3 regions of the Dactylosporangium sp. NPDC051087 genome follow, and region 2 is predicted to be linked to each of the others. Evidence: riboswitches for the same ligand, from Rfam matches in the RefSeq annotation. Region 2 holds a riboswitch; each other region holds the start of a gene.
What was found. Region 2 has a riboswitch for cobalamin ahead of ACZ6TV_RS52875 (ribonucleoside-diphosphate reductase subunit alpha). Riboswitches for the same ligand answer to the same signal wherever they lie in the genome.

Region 1 (3,264 bases), on a different contig from region 2:
GCAGGGCGAGGAGCGCGTCGACGGTCAGGCCGATGTCGGGCAGCCCGAAGTTGGTGAGCACCCCGTCCTCGAACTGGGTGGTGAGCCACGTGGCGGCGTCCCGGCCGGCGGTCTGCTGCGCGGGGCTCGGGGCGGCGACGGCGGTGGCCGCGATCACGCCGCCGAGGACGGTGGCGGCGAGAGCGGCGGCGGCGCTGCGGTGCGGGCGCATGAGGGGCCTTTCAAAGCTGGCGGAGGCTCAAAGCTGGCGGAGGCTCAAAGCTGGCGGAGGCTCAGAGCTGACGGAGGCTCGAAGCCGACGGAGGCGGTGCCGCGGGGCACCGCCTCCGGTGCCGGATGGCTCAGGGGGCGGTGATCGACGGTGCCTGACCGGAGCCGAAGCGCCAGCCCTCGACGGTGCCGATCGCCGGGTTGAACGAGGAGGCGCCGGCGCTGCTGTACGTCCATGCGCCGCCGGGCGTGGCGTGCCAGTACGACCAGTACGCCGACGTGGGCGGGGTGTTGACGCACGGGTCGGACGCCGCGGTCGGCTGGCCGTTGATCCTGCACACGAACGCCAGGCCCCAGCGCTGCGTGCCGGTGACGGTGAACCCGGCGCCGGTCAGCGCGGCCAGCCCGGTCGGCGGGTCGCCGAGCTTGCAGCCGACCACGACCCCGCCGCCGAGCGGGCCGAAGTCGACCACGACGCTCACCCCGGCGCCGGGCGCGCAGGCGGCCGCGTGCGCCGCCCGCGGTGCCGGATCGGCGAGGACGAACGTCGCGGTGACGGCGAGCGCGGCGAACAGAGCGGCCGGCAACCGGCGCATGATTCCTCCACTGTGGACGGTGTGCACGGGTGTGCCGGGTCGGGTGGTCAGGGGCACGCCGGTGTTCAGGGGCATGCGGGGTCCGGTGTTCAGGGGAACGCGTGCGGCGGTGTGCGCGGGTGTGTGGCGCCTGGTGTTCACGGGCATGCCGGGCGTCGTGTTCACGGGCACACCAGGATCGGTGCGGCGGCGCGGGATCCGCGTGCGGTGAGCGTCGCCAGGCCCGAGCCGGTCAGGCCGGGCACCGCCTGCGCGGTCGACCGGACCGCGGTCGCCGGGTCGAACCCGCCGGCGGCGTAGGCGATGGCGCCCCGGTCCGCGCCGCAGCGGACCTGCAGGCTGAGCAGGAAGCCGCGGGCCTTCAGCCAGGCGACCGGCCGTCCCGCGACGGCCAGGGCCTGTGCCGCCAGACCGGTGCTGTTGGCGTTCGCCGTGCCGGCGGAGTCGGCGAACGAACCGTCGGCGGCCTGCGCCGAGACCAGCCACGCGACCGCCGGCGCCGCGTCGGCGGGACGGCCGACGGCGAGCAGCGCCTGCACGGCGAACGCGGTCGCGTCGACGTCGCTGATGCACGCCGGCTGGTCGTAGTAGAGCGGGTAGCCGCCGTCGGCGCAGCGGGTGCCGGCGAGGTACGTGCCGCCGGACGTGGGCGCCCCGGCCGGGGTGCGGTCCAGGGCGAGCAGCGAGAACGCCTGGGTGAGCTGGTTGCTGTAGTCGCCGAAGGCCGACCGGTCGGTGAAGCGGCCCGATGGCGCCTGCAGCCCGCGCAGCCGGGCGATCAGGTCGACGCCGCCGAACGCGGCCGGGTCGGCGCCGCGGACCTGCGCGGCGAGGGCGAGCTTGGCGGTCGCGCCCGCGTACGCCTCGGTGCCGTCCCCGATGTAGCCGGTGAGGATCTCCGGCCGGGCCAGCCACGCCGTCGCCTTGGCGGCGTTCGCGCCGGCGACCTTCGCGGCGGCGGACGCGAGGATCGCGTCGATGGTGAGGCCCTGGTCGGGGTAGGCGACGCCGTCGAAGACGACCTCGAAGCGTTCGCCGTCGACGAGCCGGTGGGCCAGCCACCCGGCGGCGGCGTCGGACCGGTTGACGGTGGGTGGTGCAGCTGTGACCGGCAGGGCGGCCGGTGCGACGGCCGTGACGGTCAGGACGCTGGACAGGGCGAGCGCGGCGAGCACCCTCGTGAGGAGGGTGCGGGCGCGGTGCCGGGGGACTGCCATCGGGCGGTGCCTCTCCGGCCCTGGCAGTCGAGAGAAACCGGGCATGCCCGGTGGCTCCGACCCGTGGGCCACGACGGGTAGGGAGGTGCAAGAGACGACGCGTGTCGGACAGGTATTCGGGCTCGCGGCGAGCAGACATCGCTCACCGCCTACCGTTGCGGGCCAGCGCCGGACTTCAACCGGACTTCCCCCATCAACACACGGCTATGTAGTTGTGACCGACAGTCTGTCCCCGGCGATGCGGTGCCGTCAATCCCGGCGGCCGTGCTGTGGCGATGCCAACAGCTCACTGACACGGGCGGGACGGCGTGTCTGCGCGCTGTCAGCCCGCTGTCAGTGGCGCTCGCGACAGTGCTCTCACCAAGCCGAACGGACAGAGGAGAGCACGATGCAGACCTTCGAGACCCCCGACCCGATCTCCGCGGTGCTCGACATCCCCGCGGGCCGCGTCCAGTTCATCGCCGGTGACCGGGCCGACACGACCGTCCAGGTCCGGCCGGCCGACGCCGCGAAGAGCCGCGACGTGAAGGTGGCGGAGCAGACCACGGTCGAATACGCCGGCGGCGTCCTGCGGATCGCGGCCGACGCCGGGGTGCGGCACCAGCTGCTCGGCAGTTCGGGCTCCGTCGACGTGACCGTGCAGCTGCCCGCCGGCTCCCAGCTGACCGTGAAGGCGGCCAGCGCCGAGTTCCGGGCCGTCGGCCGCTTCGGCGACGTCGCCTTCGACGGGGCGCACGGCGCGGTCAAGGTCGACGAGGCCGACAGCGTCCACCTCACCGTCCTCGCCGCCGACGTCGTCGTCGGCCGGGTCAACGGCTCGTCGGAGATCAGCACCGCCAAGGGCGACATCACCGTCGCCGAGGCGGTGCGCGGCAACCTCGTGCTGCGCACCCAGGCCGGCGACGTGACCGTCGGCGCCGCCACCGGCGTCTCCGCCTCGCTGGACGCCGGCACCGGCCACGGCCGCATCCACAACGCGCTGAAGAACGGCGACGGCGCCGCCGAGCTCACCATCCACGCCACGACCGCGCACGGCGACATCGTCGCCCGCAGCAACTGAAGGGACAGCACCATGACGAACCTGGCCATCGCGGCGACCGGGCTGCGCAAGTCGTACGGGGACAAGGTCGTGCTCGACGGCGTCGACCTGGCCGTGCCCGCGGGGACGATCTTCTCCCTGCTCGGCCCGAACGGCGCCGGCAAGACCACCGCCGTGAAGATCCTGTCCACGCTCATCTCGC
Region 2 (3,264 bases):
AGTAGTTGATGTCGATGACCCGGTCGAGGAACACCACGGCGGTGCGGACGGTGGCGCGCAGCTTGTCCCAGTCCACGCCGTCGGCGCTGTCGGTGGTGAGGTGCGCGCCGAGGTTGATCGAGCCGAGGTTGCACACGGCGGTCTCGTCGTCGCTGTTGACCTCGAGGATCTCCGTGCACAGGTTCGACAGGTGGATGGTGTTGCCGGGCGTCCCGGTCTGGTTGGACAGCGCGTTGGAGCGGTCCTTGAACGTCATCCACCCGTTGCCGGTCTGCGCGAGGGTGCGCATCATCCGGCCGTACAGGTCACGGGCCTTGACGGTCTTCACGGCGTGCTTCTCCGCCGCCCGGTACGCCTCGTCGAACTCCGCACCGAACAGGTCCGGCAGCTCGGGCGCGTCGGACGGGTCGATGAGCGACCAGTCGGCGTCGGCCTCGACCCGGCGCATGAACTCGTCCGGAATCCAGTTGGCCAGGTTGAGGTTGTGGGTGCGCCGGGACTCCTCGCCGGTGTTGTCCCGCAGCTCCAGGAACTCCTCGATGTCCGGATGCCACGGCTCCAGGTACACGCACGCGGCGCCCTTGCGCCGGCCGCCCTGGTTCACGGCGGCGACCCCGGCGTCGAGCGTCTTCAGGAACGGCACGATCCCGTTGGACCTGCCGTTGGTGCCGCGGATGAGCGCGCCCCGGCCGCGGACCCGCGTCCAGGAGATGCCGATCCCGCCGGAGAACTTCGACAGCTTCGCGACCTGGTGGTACCGCTCGTAGATCGAGTCCAGCTCGTCGCGGGGCGAGTCGACCAGGAAGCAGGACGACATCTGGGTGTGCGCGGTGCCGGAGTTGAACAGCGTCGGCGAGCTCGGCAGGTACGCGAGGGACGACATGAGCCGGTAGAAGCCGATCGCCTCGGCCGGCGTCGTGGACAGCCCGCAGGCGACGCGCAGCAGCCAGTACTGCGGCGTCTCCACCACCAGCCGCGTCTGCGGATGGCGCAGCAGGTACCGGTCGGCGACCGTCCGCAGCCCGAAGTACTCGAACCGCAGGTCCCCGTCCAGGTCGACGGCGTCGTCGAGCTTACGGGCGTTACGGGCCACGAACGCCGCGGTGGCGTCGCTGATCAGGCCCTGCTGGTGCGCGTACCGGACCGCTTGGCTGAAGCTGGCGACGCCCTGGCCGCGGACCTCCTTGTCGACGTACGCGGCCAGGAGCCGGGCGGCGAGCCGCGAGTACTGCGGCTCCTCACCGATCAGCTCGGCCGCGGTCTGGATCGACAGCTTGTCCAGCTCGGCCGTCGTCGCACCGTCGTACAGGCCGCTGATCGTCTTCGTCGCCACGCGCAGCGGGTCGACCTCGTCGAGGTCGGCGACCCACCGCTCGACCGCCTTCACGATCTTGTTGACGTCGACCGGCTCCAGGTCGCCGTTGCGTTTGCGCACCTGCATCGCGTGCCGCCGCTGCTCAGGCGCCCGCTGACCGGCCTGGTCCTGCGTCACCGTCATGTGTCCCCCTCGTCACGAACTCCGACGACGTCGGACGAGCGCAGGGGAAAGCCGCCACAGAAAGGCGCACGCGAGGCGCACCCGGCGATGGCGTCAGCCGTCCCGCGCGGCATCCGACCACCGCACACCGGACGGCGTGCGGTGCGCTGGCAGGTCTTCGGACTCGCGGGCGCGACGCCTTCCGGCGCCACCTACTGGCCGTCGCTTCCCAGACCTCGCGGTCCAGTGCTTCGTTGACGGCGGTCGTTCCCACTTACCGCTGCGGGGCAGTCCCGGATTCACACCGGGTTCCCTGTTGCCACGACCGCCCCGAAGAGCGGCCGAACCAGCTGCAGGGAACACCATATATGGGTGCGGTGCTGAATGCGCAACACCAGATGGTGTAGCGGCGTGTCGCCTGCACCACTACGCCGCGGCGAAGGCGTCGATGGCCGTGTCGCTCGCGACGTCCCTGAAGCGCTGGACGAACTGCTCTGCGCCGGCCCACGGGGCCAGCAGGTCAGGCTTCTGCTCGCTCGGCGTCCTTGCGGTGACGGACACCGTGAGCTGCACGCCCTTGCCTCGTACCGCGATGAGTTGGAACGTGTCCGGCATTGCGTGGCGCACCGTCACGACCTGCACGCCGTTCGGCCACTCCTGGTAGACATCCTCCGGGAATCCCAGCGTGAGGTCCGTGAGGTAGATCGGCGTCTGGAGTTGCTGCACGGTGACGGTGAGCTGCACAGCCCCGGTGCCGAACTTCGCCGTTGCGGCCTGGAGGTCCGGGTACTGCTCTGCCGAGAGACGCTTGCTGCCGGTCGGCGCGATGCGCTGCGCGAACGCCGTCACCCGATCGACGAGACGACCGCCCGCCTCGCTGCGCAGCGAGGGTACGGCCATCGGTGCCGTGACTGCGGCGTCGACCTCGGGGCGCGCGCCCCTGAGCAGCCACGGCGGCACTGACTCGGCCTGCGCAACCGAGTTGGCTTGCGTGCGGTCGGCACGGTCGGAGTCCATCGGGGCGATCGTAGTTGCAGCAGCCACGAGCGCGAGGGCAATTGCCGCAATGCCTCTTGCAGTGAATCCAGTCCCCCAGCCGACCCAGGGGCTGTTCCCGTGACGACCCCTAAACGCAACAGGAGCCGCTAGTGGTAGCAGGCCGAGCCGGCAGACAATGAGATCGGCAGCTCTGGGGTCGGTTGGCTCTGCCCGGCAAGGGTTCGCTGACCTGGGTGCAGCGCGGATTTCAGCGACCGGTGGTCTTCATAAGCCGAGGGCGATCGGGGCGGAGGGTGTCCCGAAGGTGAGCAGGTCGGTCAGCGGTGTGGCGAGGTCACGGGGCGAGAACAGGTCAGGTCCGGTGTAGCCGGCGATCTCGGCGAGCCGCCACCATCGAAAGCCGGCGAGGTGCTCATCAGCGGCGAGCTGCTCGTCGGTGAGCTGGCCTTGCGGTTCGAAGTGGTCGGTGCGGACGAGGAAGTAGTCGTTGACGACGCCGTAGAAGCCCGGCGCGTGATCCGCGCTGACGATCACCTGATGCCAGACGTGCGGCGGATCGGCGGCGGTGACCAGGCCGGTTTCCTCCCGCAGCTCGCGGCGAAGCGCGGACAGCCCGTCCTCACCTGGTTCTATGCCGCCGCCTGGGGCGGCCCACACGGCCTGTGCTCCGTGCGGGACCGCCGGGTGGGGGAAGACGAATCGACAGAGCAGGACGCGGTCGTCCTCGTCGAGGATGATCGCGCGGGCGGAGGCACGAAGGTTCAGCGGCACTGCTCAGAGTCCGCGGC
Region 3 (3,264 bases), on a different contig from region 2:
TGGCGCGGCCGCCGATCTTCAGCAGCCGGGTCTTGTACGGCGCCTGCGCGAACGCCAGCTCCCCTGCGGGCTGCGTGGCCGGCTGCCCGGACGACCCGGTGTCGCCCTGTTCCGGCGCGGCGGTGTCGTCCGATCCAGACGTATCCGAAATGTCGGGCGAGGTGGAGGTGCCTGAAGAGGGGCGGGACGGAGGCCGGTCGGCGCCCCCGGAGGGTTGGGACGGAGGCCGGCCGTCGCCTTCTCCGGCGGACAGATCCGGAGTGTCGGAAATATCGGGCGACGGGTCGTCCGGCCCAGGGGGTGGATCCCGCGGGGGCGGGCCACCGGCGTCGGGATCCTCGTCGGGATCGTCGTCGGGGCCGTTGAGCTCCTGGTCGAGGATCTCCTCGAGGCGTTCCTGGTCGGCGCCCGGCGGGTCGAGCGGGTCGCGGCGGCGGCGGTGCGGGAGGGCGAGCCTCGCCGCGTCGCGCAGGTCGTCCTTCGTCACGACCGTCCGGCCGTGCCAGGCGGCCAGGGCCACCGCGGTGCGGGCCACGACGATGTCGGCGCGCAGGCCGTCCACCCGGTACGCCAGGCAGATCCGCGCGATCCGGTCCAGCTGCCGGTCGGGCAGCGTCACCGCCGGCAGCGCCCGCCGCGCCTCGGCGATCCGGGCGGCGAGGGCCGCGTCCTCCTCCGTGTAGCGCGCCGCGAAGGTGTCGGGGTCCAGTTCGTACGCCAGCCGCCGCCGCACGACCTCGGCCCTGGGCGCCGCCGTGGCGGGCGCGGCGACGCCGACGACCAGGCCGAACCGGTCGACGAGCTGCGGGCGTGGCTCGCCCTCCTCCGGGTTCATGGTGCCGACGAGGAGGAAGCGGGCGGCGTGCTTGACGGAGACGCCGTCGCGCTCGACGTGGGCGCGGCCCATCGCGGCCGCGTCGAGGAGCAGGTCGACGAGGTGGTCGGGCAGGAGGTTGACCTCGTCGACGTAGAGGACACCGCGGTGCGCGGCGGCGAGCAGGCCCGGCTCATAGGCCTTGACCCCGTCGCCGAGGGCGCGCTGCAGGTCGAGGGTGCCGACGACCCGGTCCTCGGTGGCGCCGACGGGCAGCTCGACCAGCGCGGACCGGCGCCGGGCGGCGGGCGCGTCCAGGGAGTGCGGGCCGTCCGGGCAGGACCGGTCGGGGGCGGCGGGGTCGCAGGCGAAGCGGCAGCCGGCGACGACGTCGACCTCGGGAAGCAGCGTGGCCAGCCCCCGCACGACGGTCGACTTGGCGGTGCCCTTCTCGCCCCGGACGAGGACCCCGCCGATCGCCGGGGACACGGCCGTGAGCAGCAGGGCGAGGCGCAGGTCTGGCAGGCCGACCACGGCCGAGAACGGATACGGCGACGTCACGGGCACATCCTTATCGAGCGGGTCCGCGCCCGCTGGGTCAACAAGCACGAGCGGCTGGAGTGTCTGACTTCCCGGGTCGCCGCCGTGGCCCGTGTGCTGGACGGAGGCTCCCCGGTCACAGTGGCGGGACCGTCCCAGACTCGCACTGGGTTCCTCCCTGTGGCCGCTCGGGGTTCATCGTGTCCCACGGCTCCCAGTGACGTCAACGTGACCCAAATCCTTCGGGCCGGGCACGACCGGCCGAACAGATGACGTGTGGGCGGGCTCAGCGCACCGGGCGCCGGCGGACCCGCGCCGCGTCCTGGCACGCGTGCGCGGCGTCGCGGACACCGTCCTGGGGCCCGTCCTGGGTGTCGTCCTGGCCCTTGGTCTGCTGGTGGCGTCGGTACACCGGACGCTGCCGCCGCTCGCACCGGAGACCAGCGTCGCCCCGCCCGGCACCAGGGCCATGTGGCTGTGGGACCGGGCGCCGCCGGAGACCGTCGTGGCCTGGGCGAACGCCCACTCGGTGTCGACGATCTTCGCGTACTACGACCCGCGCGCCGACGTCACGGAGCTGACCCGGCTCCGCGCGCTGTGCGACGACGCCGGGATCACGCTCGACGCGCTCGGCGGCGAGCCGGACTGGACGACGGACCACGCGACCGCGCTCGCGTGGGCCCGCGCCGCCGCCGCGACCGGACTGTTCCGGGGGCTGCACGTCGACGTCGAGCCCTACCTGCTGCCCACGTGGCAGCAGGAGCAGGCGGTGCTCGTGCCGCAGCTGCTGCGGCTGCTCGACGAGCTGGCGCAGGTCGGGCCGCCCCTCGAGCTGGACGTGCCGTTCTGGCTGCCCACCGTGCAGGTCGGCGGGGAGAACCTGGCCGACGCCGTGCTCGCCCGGGTCGACGGCGTCACGGTGATGAGCTACCGCAACACCGCCACCGGCGGCAACTCCATGCTCGGCGTCGCCGACGACCTGCTGCGCCGCGCCGGGGAGGCGGCGAAACCGGCCCGGCTCGGCGCGGAGACGCAGGCGCTCGGCGACTGCGCCTACTGCACCTTCCACGGCGGCACCGACAGCGCCATGCGGGCCACGCTCAGCGACGTCGACCGTGCGGCGCAGCGCTACGCCGCGTTCGAGGGAATCGCGGTGCACCAGTACGACACCTGGATAGCGCTCACCGGCTAGCTCAACACGCTCCCCGAGCCGCCGATCAGGCAGACGTCACCAAGTCCCGACAGAGAAGGACCTCTCCGATGCGCCGTTCAGCCTCCATCGCTCTCGCCTGCGCCGCCGGTGCGGCCGCCATCCTGCCCGCCGCCGCGCCGGCCAGCGCCGCGACCCCCGGCCTCGGGCTGACCATCCCGCTGCTCGCGCCGATGGTGCTGGGTCAGACGGGCTGGGTGAGCACCCTGTGGGGCGCGGCGGCCGACATCTGCAACGTCAAGGTCACCGCCTCGGGGCCCGGCGTCTCCGTCAACTACCCCACGAACACGAAGACCTACTCGTCGCTGTCGAAGGGCGACTCGCTCTCGGCCGGCAGCGTCGACTACGCGGCGTTCAACATCACCGTCACCTCGAACACGCTGGTCTCGCTCACGCCGATCACGCTGAACTACACGTACACCGAGAAGACCGCCGGCGCGACGACCTGCGTCGGCACCGCCCGCACCGGCAGCTCCACCGCGACCCTGCCGATCGTCCTGGTCAGCGGCGACGGCGTCGTCCAGAAGACCAGCACGGTGACCGTGCCGAAGAAGACCCCGGTGTGGAGCCAGCTGGTGTTCCAGGCCCGCCGCGGCGGCGTCGACGACCTGAAGATCACCGTCTCCGGCGGCCCCGCCGGGCTGGGCGTCAGCTACCCCGCCGACCGGACCTACACGCAGCTCAACGACGCGGCCGGCCT

Region 1: linked by a shared signal. The riboswitch ahead of ACZ6TV_RS36950 (prenyltransferase/squalene oxidase repeat-containing protein) and the one ahead of ACZ6TV_RS52875 (ribonucleoside-diphosphate reductase subunit alpha) in region 2 are both predicted to bind cobalamin.
Region 3: linked by a shared signal. The riboswitch ahead of ACZ6TV_RS41640 (VWA domain-containing protein) and the one ahead of ACZ6TV_RS52875 (ribonucleoside-diphosphate reductase subunit alpha) in region 2 are both predicted to bind cobalamin.

Annotation. Positions count from the first base shown of each region.
Region 1 is NZ_JBVJIJ010000022.1:147,680-150,943, forward strand. Features, by position in the region: gene ACZ6TV_RS36940 (prenyltransferase/squalene oxidase repeat-containing protein) at 1-211, opposite strand, end outside; gene ACZ6TV_RS36945 (hypothetical protein) at 342-806, opposite strand; gene ACZ6TV_RS36950 (prenyltransferase/squalene oxidase repeat-containing protein) at 968-2,023, opposite strand; cobalamin riboswitch at 2,113-2,261, opposite strand; gene ACZ6TV_RS36955 (DUF4097 family beta strand repeat-containing protein) at 2,412-3,083, shown strand; gene ACZ6TV_RS36960 (ATP-binding cassette domain-containing protein) at 3,096-3,264, shown strand, end outside.
Region 2 is NZ_JBVJIJ010000055.1:33,528-36,791, reverse strand. Features, by position in the region: gene ACZ6TV_RS52875 (ribonucleoside-diphosphate reductase subunit alpha) at 1-1,498, opposite strand, end outside; cobalamin riboswitch at 1,630-1,843, opposite strand; gene ACZ6TV_RS52870 (hypothetical protein) at 1,904-2,494, opposite strand; gene ACZ6TV_RS52865 (NUDIX hydrolase) at 2,741-3,247, opposite strand; gene ACZ6TV_RS52860 (DinB family protein) at 3,251-3,264, opposite strand, start outside.
Region 3 is NZ_JBVJIJ010000028.1:19,010-22,273, forward strand. Features, by position in the region: gene ACZ6TV_RS41640 (VWA domain-containing protein) at 1-1,375, opposite strand, end outside; cobalamin riboswitch at 1,411-1,558, opposite strand; gene ACZ6TV_RS41645 (hypothetical protein) at 1,686-2,546, shown strand; gene ACZ6TV_RS41650 (hypothetical protein) at 2,615-3,264, shown strand, end outside.